Regions from separate parts of the Streptomyces sp. CA-278952 genome, predicted to be linked through region 1. Evidence: riboswitches for the same ligand, from Rfam matches in the RefSeq annotation. Region 1 holds a riboswitch; the other holds the start of a gene.
What was found. A riboswitch is a leader RNA that binds a small molecule or an ion and turns the genes downstream of it on or off. The one in region 1 is predicted to bind cobalamin.
Positions count from the first base shown of each region.

Region 2: another riboswitch for cobalamin. It lies ahead of N7925_RS28965 (cobalamin biosynthesis protein); the one in region 1 lies ahead of N7925_RS23050 (ABC transporter substrate-binding protein).

Region 1 is NZ_CP112880.1:5,142,110-5,149,490, reverse strand. Features, by position in the region: gene N7925_RS23075 (PLP-dependent cysteine synthase family protein) at 1-279, opposite strand, end outside; gene N7925_RS23070 (MoaD/ThiS family protein) at 279-566, opposite strand; gene N7925_RS23065 (putative leader peptide) at 666-794, opposite strand; gene N7925_RS23060 (ABC transporter ATP-binding protein) at 864-1,661, opposite strand; gene N7925_RS23055 (FecCD family ABC transporter permease) at 1,720-2,760, opposite strand; gene N7925_RS23050 (ABC transporter substrate-binding protein) at 2,757-3,755, opposite strand; cobalamin riboswitch at 3,809-3,974, opposite strand; gene N7925_RS23045 (M67 family metallopeptidase) at 4,047-4,469, opposite strand; gene N7925_RS23040 (amino acid permease) at 4,601-6,046, opposite strand; gene N7925_RS23035 (DUF2017 domain-containing protein) at 6,426-7,037, opposite strand; gene clpS (ATP-dependent Clp protease adapter ClpS) at 7,108-7,381, opposite strand, start outside.
Region 2 is NZ_CP112880.1:6,544,131-6,551,511, reverse strand. Features, by position in the region: gene N7925_RS28990 (hypothetical protein) at 1-439, opposite strand, end outside; gene N7925_RS28985 (alpha/beta hydrolase) at 624-1,751, opposite strand; gene N7925_RS28980 (class II aldolase/adducin family protein) at 1,872-2,531, opposite strand; gene N7925_RS28975 (inorganic phosphate transporter) at 2,809-4,071, shown strand; gene N7925_RS28970 (hypothetical protein) at 4,084-4,314, shown strand; cobalamin riboswitch at 4,466-4,595, shown strand; gene N7925_RS28965 (cobalamin biosynthesis protein) at 4,733-5,704, shown strand; gene N7925_RS28960 (cobyric acid synthase) at 5,754-7,381, shown strand, end outside.

The DNA.
Region 1 (7,381 bases):
CATGACGCACACGATGCGGTAGCCCTTGAGCTTGGCCGCCATGGCGAGCGAGATGCCGGTGTTGCCGCTGGTGGGCTCCAGGATGGTGCAGCCGGGGGTCAGCCGGCCGTCCTTCTCGGCCTGCTCGACCATGTGGAGCGCGGGGCGGTCCTTGATCGAGCCGGTGGGGTTGCGGTCCTCCAGTTTGGCCCAGATCCGGACGTCCTCGGACGGGGACAGCCGGGGCAGACGCACCAGAGGTGTGTTGCCCACGGCTGCCAGCGGGGAGTCGTACCGCATCAGCGCATGCCGCCGGCGACGGCCGGGAGGATGGTGATGTTGTCGCCGTCGCTGAGCTTGGTGGTGATGCCGTCGAGGAAGCGGACGTCCTCGTCGTTGAGGTAGACGTTCACGAAGCGGCGGAGCTGGTCGCCGTTCGCGCCGTCGACGAGTCGCTCACGGATGCCGGTGTGGCGGCTCTCCAGGTCGGCGAAGAGGTCGGCGAGGGTGTCCCCGTTGCCTTCGACGGCCTTCGCGCCGTCGGTGTAGGTGCGGAGGATGGTCGGGATGCGGACCTCGATGGCCATGGCGTGGGCTCCTGTCGAAAGCGTGGAGGTGGCGTGGGGCGCGCGTTTCTGACCCCGCGCAGGGGGTGGTGCGTGTGGATGGGGCGCGCGTACCGCGGCTCAGGCCGGGCGGCTCACGGGCAGGCTGCGGGCGGGACAGATCGCGCTGGCGAGCCTGCACAGGTCGACGTGCAGCCGCGCTACGAGCAGCGTGCCCGGCGTCTTGTTGCTCACGTCATGGGGAACCATGCGGGCATCGTATCGATTCCCTGTGCGGAAACCCGAGTGTCGTATCAGATGGTGGATGGCGAGTGACCACTATGTGGAAATGGAGGGCTTGGTGAGCCCCTCCGGCAGGTAGACGACCGTGGGTGCGCCGGTCTTGGGGTGGGTGCTGACCTCGGCGGCGACGCCGTACACGTCGCCCAGCAGTTCGGCCGTGAGGACCTCTTCCGGGGTGCCGGAGGCGACGACGCCGCCGTCCTTGAGGACGTAGAGGCGGTCGCAGTAGTACGCGGCGAGGTTGAGGTCGTGCAGGGCGAGGAGGTTGGTGGTGCCGAGGTCGCGGACCAGGGAGAGGACCTCCAGCTGGTAGCGGATGTCCAGGTGGTTGGTCGGCTCGTCCAGGACGACGAGAGACGGCTGCTGGACCAGGGCGCGGGCGACCAGGGCCCGCTGGCGTTCGCCGCCGGAGAGGGAGGCGAACGTACGGGGTTCGAGGGCGGCGATGCCGACCCGGGCGAGGGCCTCGGTGACCAGGGCGGTGTCGGCGGCGGTGTCCGCCTCCCAGAACCGTTTGTGCGGGGCGCGGCCCATCGCGACGACCTGGCCGACGGTCAGCTCGAAGCCGGCGTGGCCGTCCTGCGGGACGGTGGCGATGCGCTGGGCGCGGACCTTCACGGGGAGGGTGGCGAGGTCGTCGCCGTCGAGGAGGACCCGGCCGTGGGTGGGGCGCAGGGTGCCGTAGACGCAGCGCAGGAGGGTGGTCTTGCCGCTGCCGTTGGGGCCGACGAGGCCGACGGTCTCGCCGTCGGCGGCGGTGAGGTCGACGGCGTCGACGAGGTGGCGGCCCTCGCCGACGCCGTACGAGAGGCCCTCGGTGCGCAGGGTGGTCACGGGCGGGCTCCTCGGGCGTACGGAGTGGTCGGGCGGGCTTCCTCGGAAGGTGACGCCTTCATGCGGGCGCTGCTTCGGGGCGGCGGCGGAGCATCCAGAGGAAGAACGGGCCGCCGGTCAGCGCGGTGAGGACGCCGACCGGGATGTCCTGCGGGGCGGCGAGCGTCCGGGCGGCCAGGTCGGCGAGGACCAGGAACACCGCCCCGCCGAGGGCGACGACCGGGAGCAGGGCGCGGTGCGCGGCGCCGACGGCCATCCGGGCCATGTGCGGGACCATCAGCCCGACGAAGCCGATCGCTCCGCTGTACGCGACGAGCGCCCCGGTCATGAGGGAGGCGAGGACGAAGACGGCGGCCCGGAAGCGGGCGGTGTCGAGGCCGAGGACGGTCGCGCCCTCCTCGCCCATCAGGAGGAGGTCGAGCGGGCGGGCCAGGGTGAGGAGTACGGCGGTGCCGGCGGCCAGGGTGACCGTGGGGAGCGCGAGCATGTCCCAGCGGGCCGCGCCGAGGCCGCCGAGGGTCCAGTAGAGGACTTCCTGGAGGTGGTCGGCGCGGGCGGAGGTGACCAGGATCAGGCTGGTCAGGGCGGAGAGGACGTACGAGACGGCGACTCCGGCGAGGACGAGCCGGTTGGTGGTGAGGCCGCCTCCTCCGCGCGCCAGGGTGTAGACGAGGAGCAGCGAGAGCAGCGCGCCCGCGAAGGCCGCGGCGGGGATGGTGACGGTGGTGGTGAGGGTGGCTCCGATGCCGAGGACGATGACGAGGACGGCGCCGGTGGAGGCTCCGGAGGAGACGCCGAGGAGGAACGGGTCGGCGAGTTGGTTGCGTACGAGGGCCTGGAGGACGGTGCCGATGACGGCGAGTCCGGCGCCGACGACGATGCCGAGCAGGACCCGGGGCAGCCGGACGTCCAGGACGATCGTGCGGAAGGGGCTCGCGTCCGCCCGCCCGGTCAGGATGGAGAGGACCTGGCCGGGCGGGATGCGGACGGAGCCGAGGGCGAGTGCGGCGAGCACGGCGGCGGCGAGGAGCGCGGCGAGGGCGCCGAGCACCAGGGTGTAGCGGAGGAGCCGCCGCGGTGCGGGGGTGCGGCAGCTCACGGGGTGGTGGCCCCCGGGTGGAGCTGGGCGGCGAGTTTGTCGATGGCGGCGGGGGCGCGGACGCCGAGGACGGCGTCGGAGAGCGGCATGACGGCGAAGCGCTGGTTCTTGACGGCGGGGACGTCGGCGAGGGCCGGGTCGGTGAGGAGTCGCTTCTTCTTCTGTTCGACGGTGGTGGCCCCGTAGTCGTAGATCACGATGGCTTCGGGCTTGCGGGCGACGACGTTCTCCCAGGAGGCGTCGCCGAAGGGCTTGTCGAGGTCGGCGAAGACGTTGGTGCCGCCGGCCCGCTCGATCAGTTCGTTGCCGATGCCTTCGCCGCCCGCGGTGAAGGCGGTCTTGTCGCCGCTGTCGTAGACGAAGACGGAGAGGGGCTTCAGGCCGGCGAGCTTCTCGGCGGTGGCGGCGTTGTCGGCCTCGGCCTGCTTGATCCAGGCCTCGGCGCGGTCGGGGACGCCGAAGGTGCGGCCGACCTGGCGGATCTCCTCGTAGAGGGTGTCCATGGGCTGGTCGCCCTTGGTGCAGCTCTCGGTGTTGAGCCGGCTCTCGATGCCGGACTTCTCCAGGGCCTGCCGGCTGCGGCCGTCGCCGGCGGCGAAGGCGCTGCTGTAGCCGCCGTAGACGAAGTCGGGGTTGGCGGCGAGGACCTGCTCGTAGGAGGGGTACTCCTTGGCGATGACCGGGACGGACGCGTAGTCCTCTTTGTACTTCGGCAGGACCTGGTCGTCGAGGTAGGCGGTGCCGACGAGGGACTTCTTCAGGCCCAGTTCCAGCATGATCTCGGTGACGTGCTGGTTCATGGTGACGACGCGTTTCGGCGGGGCCTTGAACGTGGTGGTGACACCGCAGTTCTTCACGGTGTACGGGAATCCGTCGCTCTTGGCCGCGGCCTTGTCCCCGGTGGCGGCGTCGCCGTCCGGGGTGGTGGAGCAGGCGGTGAGAGCGAGCGGGAGCAGCACGGCGGCGGCTATGAGCGCGGGGGTGCGCCGGGACATGGCGAGGCCTCTCCGGGGGATTTCCGCGTCCCCTGGTCGATGCGAGAAGGCGGCGGGCCAGTTCCTGACTTCCGGGCCGCCCTCCGGTGCGACGTCGTCCGCTGGGGAGTCGTCCGCGTGGGAGGGGGCCCGGTCACAGTGGCGGGACCGTGCCGGATTCGCACCGGCTTCCTGGTTTCCTGCTGCCTTGATGGGTCTGGGGGCAGTGTGCCAGACCCGTGCGGGGGCCCTGCGGGGGCACCCTGGTGGGTCCCTGGTGGGCTTGATGGGTCCTGGTGGGTCCCTGGTGGGTCAGTACGCCTCGACGATCCGCACGTCTTCCTCGGTGATCTCGCCGTCCACGATGCGGTACGAGCGGAACTGGAAGGGTCCGGCGTCGTCGGTGTCGGCGGTGGAGACCAGGACGTAGTGGGCGCCGGGTTCGTTGGCGTAGGTGACGTCGGTGCGGGAGGGGTAGGCCTCGGTCGCCGTGTGCGAGTGGTAGACGATCACGGGCTCCTCGTCGCGGTCGTCCATCTCGCGGTAGAGCTTGAGGAGGTCGGCCGAGTCGAACTCGTAGAACGTGGGCGAGCGGGCGGCGTTGAGCATCGGGATGAAGCGCTCGGGGCGGTCCGTCCCGGCCGGGCCCGCGACCACTCCGCACGCCTCGTCGGGGTGGTCGGCGCGGGAGTGGGCGACGATCTGGTCGTAGAGCGTCTGGGTGATGGTCAGCATGGCGCCAGGATATGCAGGCGGCCCCTTCTGTACCGGTGGGTGGTACGGAAGGGGCCGCATGCTGGACACGTCGGCCGTTGGGGCGGCCGGAGCGGTCCGGGAGGGGGGCGGTGTGGGGCCCGCCCCCGGGGTCAGGGGGTGCCGGCGGTGGTCCTCTCCGGGGTGCGCGACTGGAGCACCCGGTAGGAGACGAAGAGGATGAGCGCCCACAGCGGTGCGCAGTAGAGCGAGATCCTGGCGTCCTTGTCGATCGCCATCATCACGATGACCATCCCGATGAACAGGAGCGCGAACCAGCTCGTGTACGGGGCTCCGGGGGCCTTGAACGAGGACTGCGGGAGCAGACCGGCGTCGGCCATGCGGCGGTAGCGGATCTGGCTGCACAGGATCATGATCCAGGCCCACATGCCGGAGATGGTGGCGAAGGAGACGACGTAGTTGAACGCCTCGCCCGGCCACTGGTAGTTGATCCCCACACCGACGAGCATCAGGGCGGCGGAGAACGTGGTGCCGACCAGCGGCAGGCCGTTCTTCGTCAGCTTGGTGAAGGCGCGGGGGCCCTGGCCGTTGAGGGCGAGGTCGCGGAGCATGCGGCCGGTGGAGTACATGCCGGAGTTGCAGGAGGAGAGCGCGGCGGTGAGGACGACGAAGTTGACGATGGCTGCGCCGACGCTGAACCCCATCTCCTCGAAGGCCTTCACGAACGGGGAGACGCCGGGCTTGAAGGTGGACCACGGCACGACCGAGAGGATCATGATCAGCGCGCCGACGTAGAAGACGGCGATGCGCCAGGGCACGGTGTTGATGGCCTTGGGCAGCACGGTCTCGGGGTCCTTGGACTCCCCTGCGGTGACACCGACGAGTTCCACGGCGAGGAAGGCGAACATGACGATCTGGAGCGTCATGAGCGTGCCGGTGATGCCGCTGGGGAAGAAGCCGCCGTCGTTCCAGAGGTTGGCGACGGTGGCGGTGTCGCCGGCGTCGGAGAATCCGACGGTGAGGACGCCCGCGCAGATCAGGATCATGCCGATGATCGCGGTGACCTTGACCATGGAGAACCAGAACTCCAGCTCACCGAAGAGCTTCACGGAGATCAGGTTGGCGCCGTACAGAATGACGGTGAAGACCAGGGCGGACAGCCACTGCGGAATGTTCCACCAGTACGTCATATAGGTGGCGGCGGCGGTGACTTCGGTGATTCCGGTGACGACCCAGAAGAGCCAGTAGGTCCAGCCGGTGACGAATCCGAAGAACGGGCCGAGGAATTCCCGGGCGTACTCCGAGAAGGAGCCGGAGACCGGGCGGTACATGAGGAGTTCGCCCAGGGCCCGCATGATGAAGAAGATGACCAGGCCCGCGATGGCGTAGGCCAGGATGAGGCTCGGTCCGGCCCGGTCGATGGCTTTGCCCGCGCCGAGGAAGAGCCCGGTGCCGATGGCTCCGCCGATGGCGATCATCTGAATCTGACGAGCGCCCAGCCCGCGCTGGTATCCCTCGCCACTGGTCCCGGAATCCCCGGCGTCGCCGCCGGGCCGGCCCTTGTCGGCCTGTCCCTCGTCGACCTGCGCCGATGTCATGGTGGTGCGCCTTTCTCCACGCCGATCCGCGCCTCACAAGGCAGCGGACCAGGTCCTGATCCCCCCGGATATGGATGGAGTGCCGCCGGCGTTCGGCCGGTTCGTGGCGCCCCCGGGAACAGGGGTGGCGTCCCCGGGCGGTCGTGAAGATTTATCACGGCCGTCAGGGGACACGGTGGGACATTCTGTGGCGCACGACACAGGAAAAAGCGGGCAAGGGGTTCTGTCCGGCACGAAAACACCGAATCATTTGGTGTGATCTTTATGCGGATCTGAGCGTCCGTTGAGCGAACGGAGGGCGCCCGCCCCGGCGTGGCGGGGGGCGCCCTCTCTGTTCACCGCATCACCGCATTGCGGCTTACGGCTTACGGCTTACGGCTTACGGCATGAGCGATTCGACGAGCGTTTCCTGGAGTGCGCCGAGCCAGAGGTAGGCCATCACCATCGGCTTGCGCGGATCGGCGTCGGGGAGCCGGTAGAGCGAGCCCTCGCCTCCCTCGTCCTCGTCGGAGACCTCCAGCCGGGTGCCGATGGTCAGGCGCAGGTCGTTGAGGGAGCGCAGCCAGCTGCGGCACTCGTCGCCGGTGAGGGTGAGGACGGCGCCGCCGTCCCCGGAGGGCGAGAGCGCGTCCAGGGTGCGGACGACGGTGACGGCGTCCTCGCGCTTGCCGGAGCGCAGGTCGTTCTCGGTGAAGCGGCGGAACTCGGAGGACAGCTCGCGGAGCTCCTCCTCCGGCTTTCCGCCCTCGGCGGGTCGGCCGGGGCCGCCGTAGGCGTCGGGGAAGAGCCGGGCGAGCGCCGGGTCGGACGGCGGCTTGCTGGGGCCCTCGGCGAAGAGAGCGGCGAGCGGGTCCTCGCCGTCGGCGGGCGTCTCGCCGGGGCCGATCAGTTCGAGCAGCTGGACGGCGAGGGAGCGCAGGATGGAGATCTCGACCTCGTCGAGCGCGACGGCCGCGCCGCCGCCTGGGGTGGCCTCGAAATGGCCGGCCATGGATTCTCCGATGGTGGGTCGAACGGGGCGGGGGGGGGAGGGCGGGGCGGTCGGGCGGGCCCGGGCGGCTCTAGTTGCGGTCCTGGGTGAGGGTGGCCCACAGTCCGTATCCGTGCATGGCCTGGACGTCGCGTTCCATCTCCTCGCGGCTCCCGCTGGAGACGACGGCGCGGCCCTTCTGGTGCACGTCCATCATGAGCCGGTGGGCCTTGTCCTTCGGGTAGCCGAAGTAGGCCTGGAAGACGTAGGTCACGTAGCTCATCAGGTTGACCGGGTCATTGTGGACGAGCGTCACCCACGGGACGTCCGGCTCGGGGACCGCGAAGGTCTCCTCGGCCGAATCG
Region 2 (7,381 bases), 1.4 Mb from region 1:
GGAGGGAGAGCACCTGCGGCACGGCCTCGACGGCTTCGGCGACCGCCCCCGCCTCGATGTCCGCGGGTGCGGCGTGGACGAGCGACCAGGCGTCGAAGAGCGCCACCCAGCCGCGCAGGACGGCGGAGTCGTCCCGGTCCCAGGCGCGCAGCCGCCAGCCGGGGCGGGCGGTGTCGCCGTGCAGTTCGATCAGTCCGGCCAGCCGGGCCCGGTCCCAGCCGGCGCGGACCTGCGCCGGGGAGAGTTCCAGAGCGGTGGCCGCCCGTTCGAGGGCGTGGGCCGCGAGCGGGGCGGCGGTGCCCGGCCCCGGCGTGCCCGCCGCCCAGTGGGCGATGCGTACGGCGTCGGCGAGTACCGCCCTGGCCTGGCGCGCCAGTTCCGTCCGGGGCGGGGTGCCCTCGGGGGGCCGGGGAGCCGGCCTGGTACGCCGGGTCGTCACGGCCTTGCGGGCGGTGGCGAGGGGTCGCGGGCGGACAAGTCGCAGCCTGGAGTCGCGCGGAGTACGGGACGTCACGGGAGCAGTCTTGCCCCTGACGGCCCGAAAGCCCAAACGGAAGGCGTTTCACCGGTACGGGAAAGGTTCCCCCGGTGCGACGGCAAGCGGGAGAGTTCACTCCATCGGCTCACATCAGGGGCGTGAGGAAGCGTCGCAGGGTCTCTTCGTAGCGGGCCGGGCCGGCGTTCCACATCGACGCATGCGGAGCCTGCGGTACGGCGTGGAGGCTGACCACGTCCGGGCGCCTGGCGGCGAGCTCGCGGGAGGAGCTCCAGGGGGCGATGGTGTCGTCCGGGCCGTGCAGGATCAGGGTCGGGGTGCGCAGGGAGGCGGGCGCCGAGGTCTCCAGCAGCGGGGCGGCGTTCAGTCCGGTCCTGCCCTGGGCGGCGCGGACGGCGAGCGGCAGCAGGGCGCCCGGGACGCCGCGGGCCGCGGCCAGGGCGCGCAGGGTGACCGCCCAGTCCAGCACCGGGGAGTCGAGGACGAGGCCGCTGATCCGGTCGCGGAGCGGGGACTCGACCGCGGCGTACAGGGCCATGGTGGCGCCGGTGGACCAGCCGTGGACGATCACGTTGCGGGCCCCGTAGCGCAGGGCCCAGCGGAGGGCGGCGTCGAGGTCGCGCCACTCGGAGGCGCCGAAGTGGCCGAGGCCGTCCGCGGGGCGGGGGGCTCCGGGGTCGCCCCGGTGGGCGAGGTCGAGCACGGGGAAGCCCTGTCCGCGCAGGAACGGCATCAGGTTCATGGGGTGGGCCCGGGTGGTGCCGAGGCCGTGCACGGTGATGACCCACGTGTCGCGGGCGCCGGGGACGTACCAGGCGGGCAGGGTTCCCAGCTCGCCGGGGATCTCGACCTCCTGGTGGTCCAGGCCCAGGTCGGCGCTCGGGTCACCGTCGTACAGCGCGGGGGTGAGCCGCACTTTCACGCCCGGTTCGAGGAGCCCCCGGCCGACGCTCTCCAGCCTGCGGACGACGGTGTCGGCGGCCTGGGAGGCCCCTTCGACGACGGGCCCGACGACCGCGTGGACGCTGGGTCCGGACAGGCCGTAGGTGCCGGGCCTGAGCGCCGAGAAGGACCGGGTCAGGGTGACCTGTCCGGCCGCCGTGGCGTGCACGGTGAGTCTGCGGTCGGCGGGGAGGGGACGTCCGGGCGCCGCCTTGAGGGCGACGTCGCTGGCGTACCGGCCGGCCGCGACCGCTGTCGCACCGACGCCGAGGATCGTGGTGACGGCCGTTGCCGTCGCGGTTACCGGGCGCACCGCTCCAGTGTCGTGCGGCGGGAGGCGGGCTGCCAGTGGGCGGGGCCGTCCGGGGCGGACGCGGGCCGGACCATGGCTCCGGTGGTCCGCGAGGCGCCGGGGGCGGGCTCGGTGCGCGGATCAGCCGGGCTGGCCGTATCCCTTGAGCGCTTCCGTCACCTCGTCCAGCTGGGCCGTGTCGAGCAGGGCCGGGGTGCGGCCGGGCACGGAGCTCGCGGTGAGCCAGAGGCGGCAGAGCCACTCCAGTTGGGCGGTGCGCTCGTAGGCCTGGTCGAGCGTGTCGCCGTAGGTGACGGTGCCGTGGTTGGCCAGCAGACAGCCGGTGCGGTCCTCCAGGGCCCCGAGCATGGCCTCGGCCAGTTCCGGGGTGCCGTAGCGGGCGTAGGCGGCGGTGCGGACGGGGCCGCCGAGGACGGCCGCGGCGTAGTGGACGAGCGGCACCTCGGTGACGAGGGTGGAGACGGCGGTGGCGTGCACGGCGTGGGTGTGGACCACGGCGGCGGCGTCGGTGGAGCGGTAGACGGCCAGGTGGAGGGGGAGTTCGCTGGTCGGCCCGAGGTCGCCGAGGATCTGGCGGCCCTCCAGATCGACTCCGACCGCGTCCCGGGGGCCGAGCCGGTCGTAGGGCACCCCGCTGGGCGTGACCAGGACCAGGTCGCCGACGCGTGCCGACACATTGCCCGAGGTGCCGACGACCAGGCCGTCCGCCGCGCTGCGGCGGGCGGTCTCGACGACGTCCAGCCAGGTCCGGCCGATGGATTCCGGGTACTGCTCGCTCATGGGGCGAGCGTAGGGGTCAAGAGGCGCAACCGGAACGTCACATGACAGGTGACGGAGGTCTCTTCCGGGTGCCGAACAACCGTTCAAAATGTTCGCCAACTAGTGGCAGAGGGCAGCCCACGCCCCGCCCCTCAGACATCACGCAGCCCCCTCCACGGACAAGCGGAGGCAACACACTCCGTTTGGGGTCACCGCAATGCCCTGCTCAGTTCATCTTCCGTTCATCCAGGTTGCCTACGGTCCACGTGCCACTGACGTCGAACGATTGCCTGGGTAAATGGAACACATCACGCTGCTGCTTGCGATTGTGGTCGTGACAGCTCTCGTGTTCGATTTCACGAACGGTTTCCACGACACCGCCAACGCGATGGCGACCACCATCTCGACCGGCGCCCTGAAACCCAAGACAGCGGTGGCGATGTCCGCCGTTCTCAACCTGATCGGCGCGTTCCTGTCGGTGGAGGTCGCCAAGACGATCTCCGGCGGGATCGTCAACGAGGACGGCATCAGAACCGAGGTCATCTTCGCGGCGCTCGTCGGCGCCATCCTGTGGAATCTCCTGACCTGGCTGGTCGGCCTGCCCTCCAGCTCGTCCCACGCCCTGTTCGGCGGTCTGATCGGCGCCGCGGTCATGTCGGCCGGCTGGTCCTCGATCAACGGCGGCACCGTCGTCACCAAGGTGCTGCTCCCGGCGATCGCCGCCCCGCTGGTCGCCGGCCTCGCCGCGATGCTGGCCACGCGACTGACGTACCGGATCAACCGGAACGTCACCGACGAGGGCCAGCTGAAGTCGACGGCCAAGGGCTACCGGACCGGACAGATCGCCTCCGCCGGTCTCGTCTCGCTCGCCCACGGCACCAACGACGCACAGAAGACGATGGGCATCATCACGCTGGCCCTGGTCACCAGCGGCGTCCTCGCCCCTGGCTCCAACCCGCCGCTGTGGGTCATCGTCTCCGCCGGTGTGGCCATCGCGCTCGGCACCTACCTCGGCGGCTGGCGCATCATCCGCACGATGGGCAAGGGGCTGACCGACCTCCAGCCGCCGCAGGGCTTCGCCGCTCAGACCAGTGCTGCGACGGTCATCCTGGCCTCCTCGCACCTCGGCTTCTCCCTCTCCACCACCCAGTCCTGCTCCGGCGCCGTCATGGGCGCGGGCCTCGGCCGCAAGGGGGGCGTGGTCCGCTGGTCCACCGCCACCCGGATGTTCGTCGCCTGGGGGCTGACGCTCCCGGCGGCCGGTCTGATCGGCGCGGGCGCCGAGTTCCTGACCAAGCAGGGTCCCTGGGGCATCGCCGTCACGGCGGTCATCCTGGTGGGCGGTTCGTTCGCCATCTGGGTGGCCTCACGCCGTCAGCCGGTGGACCACACCAACGTCAACGACACGGACGGGGAGGGCGAGCCCCAGGGCGTCGTCACCACCGCCATGGCGGCGGTCCAGCCGCCGCCCATCGGCGGCCCTGCCGCCGACCTCGCAACCGCCGTCCCGGCCCCGGCCCCGTCGCCCGACGACCCGGCCCGGCCGCCGGCCAAGGTGTAAGGACAGATCCGCATGAAAATCGACTGGGCAGCTCTCGCCTCCGTGTTCGGTGTCAGCCTCGTGGTCACCGTCGCGCTGGTCGGCCTCTTCACCCTGGGCATCGTCGCCCTCTCCAAGCAGTCCGCCACGGCCGGAAGCAGCGCCTCCGGAGGGTCGGTCGCGCTGGCGCGCACCGGCGCGTACGCCTGCTTCGCGGCGTGCGTGGCGGCGGTCGCGTACGGGATCTACCTGATCGTCGCCTGACCCCGTACCCCGCACTCTCTCGGGCCGGACACACCCTCGTGTGTCCGGCCCGATGTGCGTCTGCGCACAGTGGAGCCTCGCAGGTCAACAGCGAGTTGACGGTTGTTCGCGGGGCGTGGTGGACTGCCGGAGCCATTTACGGCGACAGCAGAGGAAGCCGGTGCGAATCCGGCGCGGTCCCGCCACTGTCACCGGGGAGCGCTCCCCCACACCGGAACGTCACGGCCCGCTCACGTGGGCTGGAAGGCCGGGGGAACCGCGGATCCGGAAGCCAGGAGACTCTCGTCGCCGGTCACGTCGAACCAGGGCGCGGACCCTGAGTGAGGACAACGCCATGCCCGGCCGCCGTGCGCCGCTTCCCATGCCCCCCACGTCAGGCCCTCGCGCCGGAACATCTCTCCCCGCGACCGGCTGAGCCGTGCGTGCCGACCGCGTTTTCGCGTACGGCGCCACGGCCGGGATGATCGCCGACGCCTTGCTCGGCGACCCCCGCCGGGGCCACCCCGTCGCCGGATTCGGCCGCGCCGCCGCGCGGGTGGAGTCCCTGCTGTGGCGAGACGACCGGGGCCGGGGCACGCTGCACACCCTCGTCTGCGCCGGAGGCGCCGTGGGGGCCGCCGCGCTGACCGCGCGCGCCGTGCGGGGGCGCCCCGCGCTCGCCGTCGCGCTCACCGCCGCCACCGCCTGGTCCGTCGTCGGGGGAACGTCGCTGGGGCGGGAGGCCCGCGCGATCGGCGGCGCCCTGGCCGCCGGTGACCTGGAGGTGGCGCGGGAGCGGCTGCCGCACCTGTGCGGCCGCGATCCGCACTCCCTGGACGGTCCGGGCATCGCCCGCGCGGTCGTCGAGTCGGTCGCCGAGAACACCTCGGACGCCGTCGTCGGCGCGCTGGTGTGGGGGGCGATCGGCGGGGTGCCGGGGCTCGTCGGCTTCCGGGCGGTGAACACGCTCGACGCGATGGTCGGCCACAAGTCGCCCCGCTACCGCCGTTACGGCTGGGCCTCGGCCCGCCTGGACGACCTCGCGGGATGGCCCGGCGCCCGGCTGACGGCCGCCCTGGCCGTGGCGGGCGGCGGGCGGCCCCGGGAGGCCGTACGCGCCTGGAGGGCGGACGCGGGGCGTCACCCGAGCCCGAACGCGGGGCCGGTGGAGGCCGCGTTCGCGGGGGCGCTCGGCGTACGGCTGGGCGGGACCTTGGCGTACGCGGGGCGCGTCGAGCACCGGCCGGTGCTGAACGGGGCGTCCGGGCGGGACGTGCGGGGCGCGGACATCGAACGCGCGGTACGGCTGTCGCGCCGGGTGAGCACGCTGGCCCTCGGCGTGTGCGTGGCGGGGCGGATGGTCGTGGGACGCGTGGTCGCGGGGCGGTCGTCGACAGGACGGAAGCGGTGACGGTCATGAACGGTCCGGCACGGAACGCGGTACGGGAACGGGAGCGGGCATGAGCGGCGGGCTGCTGGTCGCGGGGACCACATCGGACGCGGGCAAGAGCGTCGTCACGGCGGGCATCTGCCGGTGGCTGGTGCGCCGGGGCGTGAAGGTCGCGCCCTTCAAGGCCCAGAACATGTCCCTGAACTCCTTCGTGACCCGCCAGGGCGCGGAGATCGGGCGGGCCCAGGCGATGCAGGCGCAGGCCGCCCGGGTGGAGCCGACGGCGCTGATGAACCCGGTGCTGCTGAAACCCGGCAGCGACCGGTCCAGCCAGGTCGTGCTGATGGGCAAGCCGGTGGGAGAGATGAGCGCCCGGGGCTACCACGGAGGGCGGCAGGAAACGCTGCTCGGGACGGTGACGGGCTGTCTGGAGGAGCTGAGGTCGGCCTACGACGCCGTGATCTGTGAAGGCGCCGGGTCCCCGGCCGAGATCAATCTGCGGCGCACGGACATCGTGAACATGGGAATCGCACGGGCCGCGCAGTTCCCCGTCCTGGTGGTGGGGGACATCGACCGGGGCGGCGTCTTCGCGTCGTTCTTCGGGACGACGGCGCTGCTGGGACCCGAGGACCAGGCGCTGGTCGCGGGGTATCTGGTGAACAAGTTCCGGGGCGACGTCTCACTCCTGGAGCCGGGCCTGGACATGCTGTACGGGCTGACCGGGCGGCGGACGTACGGGGTGCTGCCCTACGCCCACGGGCTCGGTATCGACGAGGAGGACGGCCTGCGGGTGTCCCTGCGGGGTGCGGTCCGGGAGTCGGTCGTGGCTCCCCCGCACGGCGAGGACGTGCTGCGGGTGGCGGTCTGCGCCGTGCCGCTGATGTCGAACTTCACGGACGTGGACGCGCTGGCCGCCGAACCGGGCGTCGTCGTGCGGTTCGTGGACCGGGCGGAGGAGCTGGCCGACGCGGACCTGGTGATCGTGCCCGGGACGCGCGGCACGGTGAAGGCGCTGGCCTGGCTGCGCGAGCGGGGCCTCGCGGACGCGCTGGTGCGGAGGGCCGCGGAGGGCCGGCCGGTGCTGGGGATCTGCGGCGGGTTCCAGGTGCTCGGCGAGCGGATCGAGGACGAGGTGGAGTCGCGGGCCGGCGTCGTGGACGGGCTCGGGCTGCTGCCGGTGCGCGTCCGCTTCGACCGGGACAAGACGCTGGCCCGGCCGGTCGGTACGGCGCTGGGCGAGCCGGTGGAGGGGTACGAGATCCACCACGGGGTGGCCGACGTGCGGGGCGGGGAGCCGTTCCTCGACGGGTGCCGGGTGGGGGCGGTGTGGGGGACGCACTGGCACGGGTCGCTGGAGAGCGACGCGTTCCGGCGGCGGTTCCTGGTGGAGGTGGCCAGGGCCGCCGGGCGGCGGTTCGTGCCGGCGCCGGACACGAGTTTCGGGGTGTTGCGGGAGGAGCAGCTGGATCGGCTGGGGGATCTGGTGGAGGAGCACGCGGACACGGACGCGTTGTGGCGGTTGATCGAGAAGGGTGCGCCTGCGGGGTTGCCGTTCGTGCCGCCGGGGGCGCCGGCCCTGCCGGGGGCCGACGCGGGTGCGGGTGCGGGTGGTTCGGCGAGCCGGGGCGCTGCCCCGGACCCCGCTCCTCAATCGCCGGAGGGGCTTGAGATGGCCGGGTCCGCTGAAGCAAGGCCCGC